2 regions of the Rhodococcus sp. RS1C4 genome follow, and region 2 is predicted to be linked to the other one. Evidence: riboswitches for the same ligand, from Rfam matches in the RefSeq annotation. Region 2 holds a riboswitch; the other holds the start of a gene.
What was found. Region 2 has a riboswitch for ZMP and ZTP ahead of CH289_RS13595 (bifunctional 5,10-methylenetetrahydrofolate dehydrogenase/5,10-methenyltetrahydrofolate cyclohydrolase). Riboswitches for the same ligand answer to the same signal wherever they lie in the genome.

Region 1 (3,396 bases), on a different contig from region 2:
GAGCCGTAGCGCAACACGCGTGCCCCACCTGCGTTGGTCGATGCGGCGCCGCCGACGGTGGCCGACTCTCCCGACGCCAGCGACAACCCTGCAGTGTAGCCCGCCTCGGCGGCAAGCGTTTCGAGCTCGACGAGAGTGACACCGGCCCCGACCGTGACGGAACCGTCCGCCGAGACCGGTCCGTGTGAGCGCAACGCACGCGTCGACAGAACCACACTCCCATCGGACGGAACAGCACCTCCGACGAGCCCGGTGTTGCCGCCTTGCACCGTCACCGCAACCCCGTGCTGGGTGCAGGCTCTCAACACGTCCGCGACTTGCTCTGCAGACTCGGGGCGCACCACCGCACGCGGTCGTCCCCTCCAACGCCGAGTCCAATCGACCGAATACGAGGCCATGACGTCGGCGTCTCGCGTAACCCGTCCCGGGGCGGCGGCGGCGAGCGCGTCATCGAACTCCATACCCCGAAGGGTAGTGCGTCGACCGCTACACGGCCCGAACACGAGAGTTCAACCTGCGCACACGACCTGCTTCGTCATGACGATCTCGAGCTCGTCCGGCGCCAAGGGATAGGGAACGGTCTCACCTGTGGTTGCGAACCCCATGCGTCGGTAGAAGGCCTGAGCCCGGCCGTTCGCCTCGTGGACTTCCAGAATCAAGGTACGGTGCCCTTGTCGATACACCCACTGCTCGATCTCGCGCAACAGTGCGTCGGCGACGCCCCCTCCACGCGCCGTCGGCGATACGTAGACGCCGAGCAGGAAGACTTTGCCGTCCTCGATGCGTGCACGCATGATTCCGAGCCACGCGTCCGTGTCGTCCACTGCAGCGAAGCCGCAGGACAACGCCGAGTTCGTGCTCTCGGCGCGCTGTTGCCACTGGTTGTCGGTCTGGGCCGTCGCGGAGTCGAGCGTCTCGACGAAGGCCTTCGGTGAATCCGCCAGCATCTCCAACCTCTGATCGCGGAACGACTGCCAGGATCGTCCGTCGACAGGCATTATGCGGAAAGACACAGCGACCAGACTAACCGAGCGCCACCCTGGGCACTGCTACATTTTTCTGCAGGCGACTGGCGAAGGATGGGTCACCATCAGGGAGCCTGTGAACGCGAAACATCGTCCGCCTGGGTGTTTCACCGATACCGGTGAAAGAGAGGACCCATGCTCGACGTGCGGGCCGCCCGAACAGACGATGCAACAGCTATTTTGGCTCTTCGACATGCTGCCGAGGACTGGCTGGCATCTCGCTCGATCGACCAGTGGACTCCGGGTGAAGTTCCGCTGTCCACCGTTAGACTGCAGGTCTCGCGCGGTGAGTTCGTCGTCGCTCGGTATCCCGGGTCGTCGACAATCGTGGCCGCAATGCGCACGATACGGTCGGACCCCGAGATCTGGCCCGACGACGGCGACGCGTTGTACGTGCACGGACTCGTCATCGATCGCTGTCATGCGGGCACTGGCCTGGGTGCAGCCATGCTCGACCACGCGGCCCGCTCGGCAGCCGACGCAGGTATCTCGCGTGTTCGATTGGATTGCGCCGAAACCAATCCTACGCTCCGCCGGTACTACCTCGGTCAAGGTTTCGCCGAAGTCGGTCGTCGCGAATTCGAGGACGGAAAATGGTTCAGCGTGACACTCTTCGAGAAACATCTGAAGATGTTGTCATAGGCCTACTTTCGCGCTCGCAGTCTTTCGGGAGATGATCGCGTTCGCACGGTCATCGCTGCGCATACAACGACGACTGCACCACCCAGCGCCGCCGACCACGTCAAGTACTCGTGAAGAATGACTGCAGCCCAACCAAGACTCAGAACGGGCTGAACAAGTTGAACCTGGCTGACGTTGGTGATTGTGAACGGGCTCAGTACTCTTCGATGGAGCTGCACTGGACGAAGCCCGTGACAGCAACGGAATTGGATTTCTCCATCAAGTCGTACACATCGGCGACGGCTGAGAATCCCACCCCGGGCTCTGGGCCTTCGCGGATGTCGATGACCAGATTGTCCAGCGCGCGGAGGTCGTGATGGACACCGTCTTCGCTGACGTAGGCCATGGTCAAGCTTGCCGTAGGCCCAGGCACTGCAGCGCCGGCCTCTTCCGGATAGCTGACCAGATCGATACTGAAGTCTTGACCAGGTTTGTCACTTCCACTGTCGAAAAGATCGAACGCACTGGTAGTCGCAGAATAACTGGTGCTGTCGACGGTGGCCCGCCGCGCGCACCGAGTCTCGATACCTTCCGCGAGATAGCTTTCGTTTCGCCAGCCGGTCTCGAACCTGATGAACGTTCCCTGACCGATGGCAGCCGGGGCCACGGGTACCGGATAGAGGTCGGCATCGACAGAGCCCTGGTCGGCGGCGCACCCGGAGAGTATCGACAATGCAGATACGAGTGCGCCGACACGGACGATCCGCTTCGTGTCGTTCGGTGCCGTCGACATGCCCACTCTCCTGGTGCACTGGTATCGGGTAATCACGTACCCATCGGTCTCCTCCGCGAGTCAACTTACCCGACGGTCGAGTTCACACCGATTTTCCCACGGCGTCGGCTAGGTTCGGGATGACCAGTCAACGGGGGACCCATGCCGCATGTCGACACTTCGTCCGGCCCGATCCATTACACCGACTCCGTGGACGTTCGACAATTTTCCGCGCGACCCGCCCGACCGGCGGTGACACTCTGCCGATTCCCAGGCGGCACGACGCTGTTCCTGAAGCGTCTTGCAACACGCTTCGTGCGACACGACAAACGTACGTGGGGCGGTCTCAGTAAGTCCGGGATTCCCGATGAGGTTCTCGACGACTGGTTCGCGCCGGCATCTCGCTCTCGCGAAATACGACGCGATCTACGTAAGTTCTGCACTGGGACGCCTCCTCGAACGACACTGCTGGAGTGGGCTGCTCGACTCGCGTCGTTCCCGCGACCGGTTCTCGTCGTTTGGGCAACCGAAGACCGAATGATGCCGCTGGAGCATGCACACCGTCTGCAAAACCTGTTCCACGACTCTCGTCGAGTGCTGATCGACAATTCTTGGACACTGATACCGGAAGACCAACCGGAGAAATTCGCCGCGGCACTTCGGGAATTCGTCAGCCTCGCAGGTAGGTGAGGACGGCGAGTACGCGCCGGTGCCCGTCGATGTCGCTGGGAAGGTCGAGTTTGAGAAAGACGTTTCTGATGTGCTTGTTCACAGCGGGGACGCTGAGTTCCAAAGACCTTTCGATTTCGGAGTTCGATCTGCCCTCGGCCATGAGGGCGAGGACCTCTTTTCCCGTTTGCTGAGGCGGTCGAGCGGGCGCGTCCGTCGGTGAAGTAGGTGACGGACCACCTCGGGATCGACGATGGTCCCGCCCGATGCGATTCGTTCCACCGCGTCGCTGAAATTCCGTAACTGCAC
Region 2 (3,396 bases):
AATGTTCCCCGTAGCCGTGGAGGAACACTACGTTCGCGCGCGGAACTTCTGCGGCCCAGTGCCGGTAGTAGATCGGTCCCCGCGCCCCGTCGAAGAATGGCATCCTCGAAGTCCACCACCAGCACAGAACCTCGTCAATGGTTCGAATCGGGCAGGTTCGTAATTCCGGCGTGTCAGTGCGCGCCGAGGTGGTACTCGCCGTACGTGGTGAGGCCGGCGAAAATGGTCGATCCGAACCCGATCAGGGCTGACCTGGCGATCGAGGCCATTTCAGACAGCGACTTCCTGCTCCGCATTGGTCTTCGCCTCCTCCGAGATCTTGTCCGCCGATTCGTTCTCGCGGTCCTGCAGGTACGCCTTCAGTGAGAACACGAAGCACCCCACCCAGGCCACGACGATGGTGACGTACGCAGTGGCCTGGACTGCGCCGCTGAGCTCGAACCAACCACTCCGGAACAGGCTCCGCGTGTTGGTGAGCACGATGATGCCGCCCACCGAGGCTCCCAGCAACCGAGGCGGAACGTGACGGACCAACCAGGCCGCGAGAGGAGCCGCCACGACGCCACCGGCAAGGATCGCCAGGACCCAGCTGATGTTGATTCCCTGCGAGCCGAGGCTGAACAGGAAGCCCAGGCTTGCCGCCAGCGCGATCACGAACTCACTCGTGTCGATCGAGCCGATGACCTTCCGAGGCTCGAGCCGTCCGCTGGCGAGAATGGCCGGGGTTCCCACGGGGCCCCACCCGCCTCCACCGGTGGCATCGACGAAGCCCGCGAGCAAACCGAGCGGCGCCAGGAACCGCTTGCGCAGCGGCTTTCCGAGATTCCCCCGAGGAATCCCCTGGACGGTGAACCTGATGAGGATGTACAACCCGAGGCCCAGAAGGATCAAGGCCATGACGGGAGCTGCGGCTTCGGTGGACAGGTTGGACAGAACCGTCGCTCCGACGAACGCACCCACCGCACCGGGTAGGGCGATCCGCCGAACGACCTTCCAGTCGACGTTGCCGAACTTCCAGTGCGACAGCCCGGAAATGAACGTGGTGCCGATCTCCGCCAGATGCACGGTGGCCGACGCGGCCGCGGGATTGGTGCCGATGGCGAGCAGAAGCGTCGTCGTCGTGACGCCGTACGCCATGCCGAGTGCGCCGTCGACGAGTTGGGCCGCAAGCCCCACGATGCCGATAAGAATGATTGTTTTCACTGCGTGTGCTCCATGAGTCGAGTGAAGAATGGTCGGTGCGGGTCAGATCGACCCGCAACACCTCGGCGACAGTGCGTTCGGCATCCGCCCATGCAACCCATCGATGCGTGTTACGTCAAGGGTTGAAATCACCCCAAATCAAAGCGAATTCGTTCGGCAAACGAAGCAGCAGTGGCGAAGTCGACTCGGTGCGATCCGGGCTCGTCCTTCACCGCGTGCCACGGCACTTCCTCGGGCACGCTCGGCCACCGAGGAACGAGGTGAACATGCAGATGCGGCCAGGAATGACCGACCGAGAAAACGTAGACGCGTTGAGCCCCCGCGGCCGACAGTGCCCGGGAGAGGACACGAGTGATCCGACCGATGTCCTCCGCCTCGTTCTCGTCGAGTCCGCCATGATCGTCGACATGCCTCTTCGGCACCACCAGGTGATGCCCGAGCAACACGTCACCGCTCGGTTGCTCGGGTAGATGAAAGGCCACTGACGTCGGAGTCTCGTACCCCCCCCACCTGGCAGCGGGATCTTCCCTTCGACCTCGAGGCAGAGCAGACAGTCCGCGTTCATGCACCCTCCGGCTTCGGGCGTTAGAGTAGGTTCCACGCACGACTGGCGAGGGTGGTTCACCACCGGGAAGTGCTGATCTTCCTGAAGCGTCGTCCGCCTGGGTGCTTCACACTACAACGGTGTGAAGGAGCAGATGTTGACTGCGCGTATTCTGGACGGCCGCCGCTCGGCCGAAGCTCTGCTGAACGAAGTACGTTCGAGCGTCTTCGCTTCGGACGTCACGCCATGTCTGGCAACCATCCTCGTCGGCGATGATCCTGCGTCCCACACCTACGTCCGAATGAAGGCGCGGCGTGCAACAGACGTGGGCATCGAATCCCGACGAATCGAGTTGCCCACCAGTACCACCACCGAAGAACTACTCGACGCTATCGACTCGTTGAACAGCGACACCGACGTACACGGCATCCTCCTTCAGCATCCAGTCCCCGCCCACATCGACGAACGCCAAGCGTTCGACGCCATCGCGCCGGGAAAGGATGTGGACGGTGTCACCTCCGCATCGTTTTCAGCTATGGCATTGCATGGAAATGGTTTTCGTTCGTGTACTCCCGGCGGGATCATCCGGTTGCTGCAGGACAACGCAATCGAAGTGCGTGGAAAACACGCCGTCGTCGTCGGACGCAGCGCAATTCTCGGCTTGCCGGTCGGTATGTTGCTCCTCGCCGAGAATGCGACAGTGACGTACTGCCATTCCCATACCGAGGACCTTGCCGATCGAATCGCGGAAGCCGACATCGTCGTCGCCGCCGTCGGACGCGCAGAACTTATCCGCGGAGACTGGATCGAACCGGGCACAGTCGTCGTCGACGCCGGCTACAACGCAGGCAACGTCGGCGACGTCGAATTCGATCGCGCCTCCGAGCGAGCAGGGTGGATCACCCCCGTCCCAGGCGGAGTGGGCCCGATGACGATAGCCGTATTGCTGGCTCAAACCGTCGAGGCAGCTGCTGCACAATCGATCCTGCATCTTTCCAACAGCCAGAGCCCCGACGCGAATCGATGAGCTCGGCGTTCAACCGGATATCTGCTCGTTTGCGTTGTCCTGAGCTACTTTCAGCGCCTCCTGGATGTCCCCCGCGCGCCCGGAGAAGATTTCCTTGAACGCGGAATCGAGATCGGCCGATGCTGCCTGAGCCCCCGGTACCGGATCGTTCTTCAAGACCCCGTCTTGCACTCCCGCCGGGAACAACGTGGCGTCGACGCCTTTGCTTGCCCAGAAATCGAAGTACGACTGCTGAGCTCCGGTCACTGCCGGGATCAGAGCCCCGTTGGCGCCGAGAGGTTCACTGCCTTCCTCGCTCCCGATCCAGTCGAGAACCTTCTGCGTCGCCTCCGAGTTCTCCGACGCCGAGTTGCCGGCAGCGATGATGCTGTTGGTCACCGGGATCCGACCGGAAGGTCCCGCCGGGATCGGGGTTATTCCCCACTCGAAGTCGGCGCCTTCGGAGATGTTGGCGAGGTTGTATGCGCCGGACTCGAACACTGCCAGTTTGCCCTGTAAGAACTGATCTCGCGAGAAGTCGAGATTGTCGTTCGTGTCCGCGGACGACGGTGCAACATGGTCGTCGTTCACGAGGTCAACGGCATACTCGATTGCGTCGACGGACGCTGGATCGTCGGCGAAT

Region 1: another riboswitch for ZMP and ZTP. It lies ahead of CH289_RS10840 (GNAT family N-acetyltransferase); the one in region 2 lies ahead of CH289_RS13595 (bifunctional 5,10-methylenetetrahydrofolate dehydrogenase/5,10-methenyltetrahydrofolate cyclohydrolase).

What each region holds. Positions count from the first base shown of each region.
Region 1 covers NZ_NOXZ01000023.1:19,704-23,099, reverse strand. The annotation lists gene CH289_RS10850 (FAD-binding oxidoreductase) at 1-461, opposite strand, end outside; gene CH289_RS10845 (GNAT family N-acetyltransferase) at 510-1,013, opposite strand; ZMP/ZTP riboswitch at 1,056-1,136, shown strand; gene CH289_RS10840 (GNAT family N-acetyltransferase) at 1,161-1,667, shown strand; gene CH289_RS10830 (hypothetical protein) at 1,861-2,439, opposite strand; gene CH289_RS10820 (response regulator transcription factor) at 3,089-3,396, opposite strand, start outside.
Region 2 covers NZ_NOXZ01000028.1:35,355-38,750, reverse strand. The annotation lists gene CH289_RS13610 (alpha/beta fold hydrolase) at 1-103, opposite strand, end outside; gene CH289_RS13605 (sulfite exporter TauE/SafE family protein) at 271-1,203, opposite strand; gene CH289_RS13600 (HIT family protein) at 1,332-1,685, opposite strand; ZMP/ZTP riboswitch at 1,797-1,878, shown strand; gene CH289_RS13595 (bifunctional 5,10-methylenetetrahydrofolate dehydrogenase/5,10-methenyltetrahydrofolate cyclohydrolase) at 1,890-2,774, shown strand; gene CH289_RS13590 (ABC transporter substrate-binding protein) at 2,784-3,396, opposite strand, start outside.